3 regions of the Blautia sp. HCP3S3_C4 genome follow, and region 1 is predicted to be linked to each of the others. Evidence: predicted binding sites of a transcription regulator. Region 1 holds the regulator's gene; each other region holds the start of a gene.
The links. Region 1 encodes Rex, which represses fermentation and respiration genes when NADH is low (regulators of the CRP and FNR family bind a similar motif). Its sites were predicted from a motif close to ATTGTTAANTANTTAACAAT; they were not measured.

Region 1 (3,262 bases):
GGCAATATTTTTTCTCATCTGGCGGAAATTTTCCTCCACTGCATCCAGAGAAATCACTGCTTTTACTCGGTTACATTTTTCCATAATAATCTCTTCCTCTTTTTGTATTCTTTATCTGTCCCACATTCCATCAAAGAAACTCCGGACACTCAAAATCTCTTCCTCTACTGCACCTTCAGCACTTCAGGCAGAAACCGGATAATATCCCTGGCAGTCATGCCTCTTTCTCCCACATTCTCAGCTGCCATATCTCCTGCCAGTCCATGGATCAGTACTCCCAGCGCTGCCATCTGACCATAAGCAGGCTTTTTTTCTGCTGCCAGAAACATGCATAAAACTCCTGCCAGTACACCGCTTAATACATCTCCGCTGCCAGCAGTAGCCATGCCTGCATTACCACTCATATTCAGATATTGTTCCCCTTTCTCAGAGGCCACTACTGTACAGGCATCCTTCAGGACACATACTGTATGAGTCTCTTCTGCATACAGGGAAGCAGTCTCTGCCAGGTTTTCCCGGATCTCACCGATGCTTTTCCCGGTCAGGCGGCTCATTTCTCCCAGATGGGGAGTGAGAATTACCTGTTCTCCCAGATATTTCTTCCATTCTCCATGTACTGCCAGCAGATTCAGGCCATCTGCATCCAGGATCACAGGCTTACCACACCAGGCAGCATGAGACAGGAACCACTGTACCCTTTCTCTGCTCTCTCCTGACATCCCCAGTCCAGGTCCGATCACAAGCACATCGCACCAGTCCAGTATTTCCTGATTGCTTTTCTCATTAAACTTACAGGTAACCATAACCTCCGGAAGCTGTGACTGAAGAGGAATCCTGTTCTCCTCCACAGTCTGAACCTTCACCATACCTGCCGAAGCTCTGAGTGCCGCAGCACTGCTCAGGCAGGAAGCCCCGCACATTCCGCGGGAGCCGGCTATCAGAAGCACTTTTCCGAAAGTTCCCTTGTTTCCCCAGGGAATTCTGGAGGGCAGCATTGACAGATCCTCTTTCTCCAGATAAGCCATAGAGGGATCTCTGTCCGGATTTGCATAAATCCCTATATCTGCAACGATCAGCTCTCCTGCATACATTCTTCCCGGATAAAAGCACAGCCCCCTTTTACAAAAAGCAAAGGTTACTGTAAGATCTGCCCGAAATCCGATCCCCATTTCCCGGCCTGTATCTCCGTTGATGCCGGAAGGAATATCCACAGCCACCCGGAAAGCCCCGGACTGGTTCAGCATGTGGATGATTTCTGCATATCTGCCCTCTACAGGTCTGGACAGACCAACCCCCAAAAGGGCATCTACTATAATAGTATATTCATCCGGCTGCAGGTTATGCTCCAAAGGTACCTGATAATATTTGGCGATCTGCAGCTGCTGCCTGGCCTGGTCTGTCAGCTTCTCCTCCTGACCGGCCAGATAAATCCCGACTTTGATCCCCTTTAGATGGAGAAGTCTGGCAATGGCCATCCCGTCACCGCCATTATTGCCATTTCCGCACACCACCAGTACACGATCCTTGTTACCCAGATATTTTTCCATAGCCTCCACTGTTTTCAGTGCAGCTCTTTCCATAAGTACCATACCCGGAACCCCGGCAGATTCTATTGTGTTCCGGTCCAGCCCTTTCATTTCACCGGCTGTTACCACAGGTTTCATTCAGCCACCTCCTGTCATTGGAAACAGTATACACCTATTTTTTCAAAAAGAAAAGCTATGATCTAACGACCACAGCCATTCAAATCGTCACCGTCCCCTCTGCTGCCGGCAACTACATATGTACTATTATTACTGGTTCTCATGTTCCTTACGATATTCACTCAGATTATAGGAAAGGGTCATCAGGCTCTCTGACAGATGTACATTTTCTACCATAACATCCTCCGGTGCATCCAGATCAATATGTGCAAAGTTCCAGATTGCCTTGATCCCGTTTTCTATGAGAATCTTCGCCATTTCCTTGGCCTTTGCCTTAGGTAAGGTCAAAATCGCAATCTCCACATTATTCTCTTTGAGAAAAAGGGGAAGGTCACTAAGCATCTGTATCTCAATTCCCCTTACTGCAATGCCCTCCAGCACAGGGTTTACATCAAAAATACCAACCAGCCGAAAACCGCGCTTCTCAAAATCTACATAATTTGCCAAAGCCTGTCCCAGATTACCGGCACCCAGGATAATCATCGGGTGCACTGTGTCAAGTCCCAGAATCTTACCGATTTCAGTATATAAATAACGTACATTATATCCATATCCCTGCTGTCCGAATCCACCGAAATTATTCAGGTCCTGACGGATCTGTGAAGCAGTCACGTGCATTTTCTTGCTGAGATCGTTGGACGAGATCCGTTCTACATTCTCCTCCATCAGTTCTCCCAGATAACGGTAATATCGAGGCAAACGTTTGATCACCGCTTTTGAAATTTCCTTAGGTTCCACAAATATTCCCTCCTTATATATCCTAGGTCAATTATAACCAAATGTTATTTTATTGTCAAATTAAATTTGTACTTTATTTACAAATTTTTATCATTAAATTTAGACTATCTGATAGAATGTGCAAAATTTCATCCAAATCATAAATTAAAACACTTTTTTTCTTTCAAAAACAGTCCGGTTCAGTTATAATAAATTCTGTATGTGTACATTTCAGCAGTCAAAGCGGATATTCGCAGGCTGCTGCAATAATATAAATTTCGGAGGAATTTGTATGATCCTATCATGTCAGAATATCTGCAAATCCTTTGGCGAGAAGGTAATCCTTCAGGATGCCAGCTTCCATATAGAGGACAGGGAAAAGGCAGCCCTGATCGGCAACAACGGTGCAGGCAAAACCACCCTGCTGCGTATTATCATCCACGAACTGTCCCCGGATTCCGGAAATGTTATTCTTGCCAAAGATAAAAGCATCGGTTACCTGGCCCAGTACCAGGATATCCATGGACACCACACCATCTATGAGGAGCTGATCTCTACTAAGCAGCACATCATTGATATGGAAAACCGTCTCCGCTCCATGGAGCATGAAATGAAAACTGCTGCCGGGGAAGCCCTGGACAGCCTGATGAACACCTATACCAGACTGAGCCATCAGTTTGAGCTTGAGAACGGTTATGCATATAAAAGCGAGATTATGGGTGTATTAAAGGGACTTGGCTTTACAGAGGAGGACTTCGAAAAACAGATTGAAACTCTTTCCGGCGGTCAGAAAACCCGGGTTGCCCTGGGCAAGCTTCTGCTCTCCAATCCTGACATTCTTC
Region 2 (3,262 bases), on a different contig from region 1:
CGGCTTTCTTTGTAGCCTCTTCCATATCCTTGTGGATCCAGGAGCAGTGCTCACGGATATTTGCGATCTCCACCATGTATGGGTTCAGTCCGGCTCTTTCGGCTGCTTTTCTGAATGTTGCCTCATGCATACGGGGAGAACAGGAACAGACAACAACGCCTGTCAGTTTTTTCTCTCTGATGGCTTCCTGAATCTTGGCCTGACCTGCTTCTGAACACATATACTGGTAGTCTTCTGCATGAACCACCCCCGGCTCTTTGGCAGCTAATTCAACAACTTTTTTTACATCTACCGTAGCGGCGATATTACTTCCGCAATGACAGACAAATACACCAATTCTCTGCACGTTTCCTACCTCCTGTATCTTCTGAATGCACTTACCAGAAGCTGCTGTGGCAGTTCCGGATCAAGAAGTTCCGGGATCTCATCTGCTTTCAGATAATCGCCGCCTTTTTCGCGGACAACTAACTGTCTTGCTGCATCGATGAGCTTTCCAGGTTTTACATCCCTCGGACAACGCTCTACGCAGGCAAAGCAGGAAAGACATTTCCAGAGAGATTTTGAATTGGCAAGTGCTTCAATATCTTCATTTACAACATAGGATACAAACTGATGTGGTTTGATATCCATTTCATTGAAGGATGGACAGGTAGCAGAACATTTTCCACATTTCATACATTTCAGCGGATTTGTTCCTGAGATTTCTTTGATCTTCTCTGCTGCTGAATGTTCGTTTCTCATTTTGCTACCTCCTCTTTTACTCCGAGGGCTTCTGCAAGGAGCTCTGTGAAATAATATACAGGCAGTTCGCTGGAAGCGTTTTTATTTAAATTATATTTACACAATGGACAGGCTGTGATCAGCATATCTGCGCCAAAGCCTTTGGCACTGTCTTCGATTTTCTGACACATGTTCTGGGACATTTCTTTTTCTTTGAGAGAAATGTAACCGCCGCAGCATTCATTTCTGTATGGATAGATCACCGGTTCTGCACCAAGTGCACGAATAAAATCTTCCATAATGGTTGGATTCTCCGGATCATCGAAAGCCATAATCTTGCCCGGACGTAATAAGAGGCATCCGTAATAGGCTCCGATTTTCTTTCCTGTAAGCGGGTTTACCACTTTCTCTTTCAGCTTGTCGAAACCGACTTTGTCGCGAAGTACTTCCAGATAATGGAGCACTGTTGTCTCGCCTGCATAAGGCTCATCAAGCTGCATGTAATTATTTGCTCTGGTGCGGATATCTTCCACATTTTTCATATCATCATTGACACGTTTGATCACGTGATGACAGGCAGAGCAGATTGTTACCAGATCCTGGCCCTTTTCTTTGGCCTGATTAAGAGCACGTACGGAAGAAAGCTTCGTAGCGATTTCGTCAGTTCCCAGAGGATAAACACCTCCACAGCACTGCCAGTCTTCGATTTCTTCCAGTTCAAACCCAAGTGCTCTGGCGCTGGCTCTGGCATATTCGTCCAGATCTTTCGCCTTGTTTCTCAGGGTACAACCCGGATAATAACTGTACTTCATACTTAACATTATCCTTTCTTAGTTGTTTAGGTAAATAGTGATAATCATATGATCCTTTGTCTTTTTTTTAACGATATATAGACAAAAATATAAATCAAGTCTAATACAATTACTTTTTATATCTTTGTTGAGACATAGAAAATAAAAGAGTTTGCACACCCTTCCTCCGCATTAAAGGAGTGTATCAGCTCGATTTCCGAAAATATCATATCATATTGATAACAATTTAACAAGTATTTTTTTCTGATTTTTCTCTTTTTTGTTATTTTACAAACAATCTTTTAATTGGTTCTGACGAAATATAAATCCAAAGGAAGCAGGATTTCCCACTTCCTTTTGGGATTTTATTTTTAAAGGTCAAGCTGAGCAATAATCTCTTTCAGTGCGTCTGCACTCTTCTGCAGCTGTTCAATCTCTGCTTTGTTCATTCTCATAGGAATTTTACCCTGCACGCCATTTGGTCCTACCAAAGTCAGGGTACTGAGGCAGACATCTTCGATTCCATATTCTCCATGCATCATAGTGGATACTGTGGAGATAGATTCTGAGGAAGATACAAGAAGGCTGCAGAGCTTACATACAGAAGAAGATACCGCATAGAAGGTTGCACCTTTCTTGGAAATAATCTGTCCGCCGGATTTCTGTACATATTGAAGCATAGCCTCTTTGTCCACAGGTTCAATGTCTTTGCCCAGTTTTTTCTCAATTTCATAGTATTCATCTACACTTACGCCTGAAATATAGGCACCGGACCATGGGATAAAGGAAGTATCTCCATGTTCCCCGAATACATAGGCATGAATGTTACTCTGCGCAATCTGGAAATGCTCGGAAAGTCCGCAGCGCAGACGTGCTGAGTCGAGAATGGTACCGGAACCAAGGATCTGGTTTTCCGGAAGTCCTGAAATCTTTGTAAACACATAAGTCATAATATCAACAGGATTACTTACAATAAGATAAAGAGCATCCGGTGCTGCCTTTACAATCTCCGGTGTGATGGATTTAAGGATGTTTACATTTGTCTGTGTAAGCTCAAGCCTTGTCTGTCCAGGCTTACGCGCAATACCGGAGGTGATGATCACAATATCGGAATCCTTTGCATCTTCATAATCACCGGCAATAATGGAGATTGGATCTCTGAAGCAGGTTCCCTGAATGATATCAAGAACTTCGCCCTCTGCCTTCTGTTTGTTGATATCGATCAGAACAATCTCAGACGCGATATCCTGGCTTGATAAAGTGTACGCAATTGTAGACCCGACGCTGCCGGCACCAATGATAGTAATTTTACTGCCCATAACCTTAATACTCCTTTTTTCCTGATAAATTTTCAGCCATATCTTGATGATATTGTATCTAGATATGTACAATAGTGGTCTTGAAAATCATATCATATCGTCAATCATTTAACAAGTTATTTTTATTAAATAAAGTGTTAAGTTTTATTTTTATAGCTTTTTGATGACTTTTTTTCATTTTTTTCTTTTGTTTTGTTATGTTTTTCACAATTATTCGCAAATACTGGGGCAAAAAAAACAGGGTTTGACTTTATTCTATCATCTATAAAGTCAAACCCTATTTCATATCTCCTGGTCTGCCATTGCAGCAAATTGCTCTTCCGGACGAGGACGTGAATAATAAAAGCCCTGGATCACATCACATGTCATCTCTTTCAGCAATTGAGCCTGTTCGGAGTTTTCAACACCTTCTGCAACTACCTTCATATCCAG
Region 3 (3,262 bases), on a different contig from region 1:
AAAGATGGTGAGGAGAAGATTGAAACAGGTCTGAAGAAATTTGGTGCCATGCTTGGAGATAACGTAGAAGTAGGCTGCGGCTCCGTATTAAATCCCGGAACTGTGATCGGACGCTGCTGCAATATTTATCCGCTTTCTTCAGTAAGAGGCTGCGTACCTGCAAATCATATTTACAAGTCAAAAACAGAAGTTGTGGAAAAGAGATAATTAAAAAATAGAAGAGGCAGGCTGTAGGAATGATATTATTTCAGTCATACAGCCTGCTCTTTTATATTTTTTTGTCTGTCAGATATAGAAGATATCTGTTGTAATTGATATTACATATGAAATAAAACTTTCCTCAGGATTACCAGAATGGCAATATGTACCGGATAAAACCAGTAAAAGAAATATTTCAAAAATCTTCCTTTGATAAATCCACGTACGCCATTGTACATATTAATGGAAAGAAAAGCAAAGCATGCCTTCCATTCGTAGTAAAGCCAGCAGCTTCCGATGATTGCCTGGGCTGTTTTCTCATTGCGGAACCAGTACATGATCAGCAGGAATACAAATCCTCGCCATCCGTAATCTGCCTTCAGGAATACGGAGACGGCTAGCAGTGCCAGTACGCAGACAAGCTGCATTTTCTGATTGTCCCAGAAGTATTCCAACGCACAGAATGCCAGGTATCCAAGAAACAGGGTGAAAAATACATTCTGCTTTTCATATCTCCAGGTATTGGTAAACATGAAGTTCCATGGAATCTCAGAGATACATGCAAATAAAAAAAGATTCAAGCCGTATTTTTTGCGGTTGTGCGTGTGCAGAAATCCTTCCACTAACAGAAAACAGAAAATCGGAAAAGCAGCTCTGCCAATATCCCGGAAAATCCGATACCAGCTGTAATCCACGTCGCCGAAACTGAAAAGGGTTGCGGTTGTGGCAGGATAATTATACAGGATCATTAGGCCGGTATGGTCGACCAGCATCAGGGTGATAGCAATTAATTTTAAAGTGCTTCCACTCAGAACCTGAAATTTTGCAGGGAGAAAGGAAGCAGGTAACTTTGTTGTCATAATAGAAATCCCTTCATTAATAGAAATTAGAACTATTTTACCACAAAAAAATCAAAGATGGTTAAAAATTTTACAATTTATGACTGGACGAATCAGCACTTTTGTGAGAAAATAACACTAGGTTGTTAGGCATACTCATCTGAAGTCATTCAGCAGACCTCAGAGATTTGCCCTGTGCAGTTCATTCAGCAGTTCTGTACAGTGGCGAGTATAACAACATGAAGTTAATCTATACTTGAAAGGAGTTTTACAATGATTTATTCACGCGAAGTAGAAGAAATGTGCCCAGTTGCACAGGGCGTTCATCATGGCGCCGCTCCAATCCCAGAAGAAGCTAAATGGGTACAGGCAAAAGAAGTCAAAGATATTTCCGGTCTTACACACGGTGTTGGCTGGTGTGCACCACAGCAGGGTGCCTGCAAGCTTACATTAAATGTTAAAGAAGGTATCATCCAGGAAGCACTGGTTGAGACTATCGGATGTTCAGGTATGACTCACTCTGCAGCTATGGCTTCTGAGATCCTTCCGGGTCTTACTGTTATGGAGGCACTGAACACTGACTTAGTTTGTGATGCGATTAACACAGCTATGAGAGAACTCTTCCTTCAGATCGTTTACGGACGTACACAGTCTGCATTCTCAGAAGACGGACTTCCTGTAGGCGCTGGACTCGAGGACCTTGGTAAAGGACTTCGCTCTCAGGTTGGTACAATGTATGGAACTCTGAAAAAAGGACCTCGTTACCTTGAAATGGCAGAAGGTTATGTAACAGGTATTGCTCTTGATGCAGATGATGAGATCATCGGATATCAGTTCGTAAGCCTTGGAAAAATGACTGATTTCATCAAAAAAGGCGATGACCCGAATACTGCATGGGAAAAAGCAAAAGGTCAGTATGGCCGTGTTGCAGACGCTGTTAAAATTATCGACCCAAGAAAAGAATAATTTAGGAGGTAACAGGAAATGGCTTTATTTGAATCATATGAGAGACGAATTGACAAGATCAATTCTGTTTTAAACAGCTATGGCATTGCTTCTATCGAAGAAGCTGAGAAAATCACAAAAGACGCAGGTCTTAATGTATACGATCAGATCAAAGGCATTCAGCCAATCTGTTTCGAGAACGCTTGCTGGGCATACACAGTAGGTGCTGCAATCGCAATCAAAAAAGGATGCAAGAAAGCAGCAGATGCAGCAGCAGCTATCGGTGAAGGACTTCAGGCATTCTGTATTCCTGGATCCGTTGCTGATACACGTAAAGTAGGTCTTGGACATGGTAACCTTGGCAAGATGCTTCTTGAAGAAGAAACAGAGTGCTTCTGCTTCCTGGCTGGACATGAGTCCTTCGCAGCAGCTGAAGGTGCTATCGGTATCGCTGAGAAAGCAAACAAAGTTCGTCAGAAACCATTACGTGTTATCCTGAACGGTCTTGGAAAAGATGCAGCTCAGATCATCTCCCGTATCAATGGCTTTACATATGTAGAGACAGAATACGATCCATACAAGAACGAAGTGAAAGAAGTATTCAGAAAAGCATACTCCGAAGGACTTCGTGCAAAAGTTAACTGCTACGGCGCTAACAGCGTTCCGGAAGGTGTTGCTATCATGTGGAAAGAAGACGTTGATGTTTCTATCACAGGTAACTCCACAAACCCGACACGTTTCCAGCATCCGGTTGCAGGTACATACAAAAAAGAACGTCTTGAAGCAGGTAAGAAATACTTCTCAGTTGCTTCCGGCGGTGGTACAGGACGTACACTTCACCCAGACAACATGGCAGCAGGTCCAGCTTCCTACGGTATGACAGATACATTAGGACGTATGCACTCTGATGCACAGTTCGCTGGTTCTTCTTCTGTACCGGCTCACGTAGAGATGATGGGTCTCATCGGCGCTGGTAACAACCCGATGGTTGGTATGACAGTTGCAGTAGCTGTTTCCATCGAGGAAGCTGCTAAAGCTGGTAAATTCTAATAAATAGCTTAAAATAAGCATTTATCGTGTCCAAACGGAGTAATAAAAATAATAAAAAGGGAGTTATTCTTAATTGAGTAGCTCCCCTTTTTACGCTAAAATGTATAGTTTGCGACCGGAAAATGAGGGGATTCGGAGTGGAGATTAATAAATATGCTTTATTTGCCGATGTGGCAGATACTAAAAATTTTACAAAAACAGGAGAGCGGATGGGGTATACTCAGCCTGGT

Region 2: ACTNC6_RS11505 (CoB--CoM heterodisulfide reductase iron-sulfur subunit B family protein) is a predicted target of Rex. The motif match lies at 1,747-1,766, and genes of this name have one in related genera.
Region 3: ACTNC6_RS02265 (iron-sulfur cluster assembly scaffold protein) is a predicted target of Rex. The motif match lies at 1,116-1,135, and genes of this name have one in related genera.

Annotation. Positions count from the first base shown of each region.
Region 1 is NZ_JBQHWF010000010.1:102,705-105,966, forward strand. It holds gene alr (alanine racemase) at 1-84, opposite strand, end outside; gene ACTNC6_RS10560 (NAD(P)H-hydrate dehydratase) at 165-1,664, opposite strand; gene ACTNC6_RS10565 (redox-sensing transcriptional repressor Rex) at 1,794-2,441, opposite strand; gene abc-f (ribosomal protection-like ABC-F family protein) at 2,713-3,262, shown strand, end outside.
Region 2 is NZ_JBQHWF010000012.1:36,205-39,466, reverse strand. It holds gene ACTNC6_RS11515 (CoB--CoM heterodisulfide reductase iron-sulfur subunit A family protein) at 1-346, opposite strand, end outside; gene ACTNC6_RS11510 (4Fe-4S dicluster domain-containing protein) at 352-741, opposite strand; gene ACTNC6_RS11505 (CoB--CoM heterodisulfide reductase iron-sulfur subunit B family protein) at 738-1,532, opposite strand; gene ACTNC6_RS11500 (L-lactate dehydrogenase) at 1,883-2,830, opposite strand; gene ACTNC6_RS11495 (two-component system response regulator) at 3,113-3,262, opposite strand, start outside.
Region 3 is NZ_JBQHWF010000002.1:65,407-68,668, forward strand. It holds gene ACTNC6_RS02255 (UDP-N-acetylglucosamine pyrophosphorylase) at 1-207, shown strand, start outside; gene ACTNC6_RS02260 (TraX family protein) at 318-1,058, opposite strand; gene ACTNC6_RS02265 (iron-sulfur cluster assembly scaffold protein) at 1,311-2,003, shown strand; gene ACTNC6_RS02270 (GGGtGRT protein) at 2,022-3,032, shown strand; gene ACTNC6_RS02275 (LysR family transcriptional regulator) at 3,170-3,262, shown strand, end outside.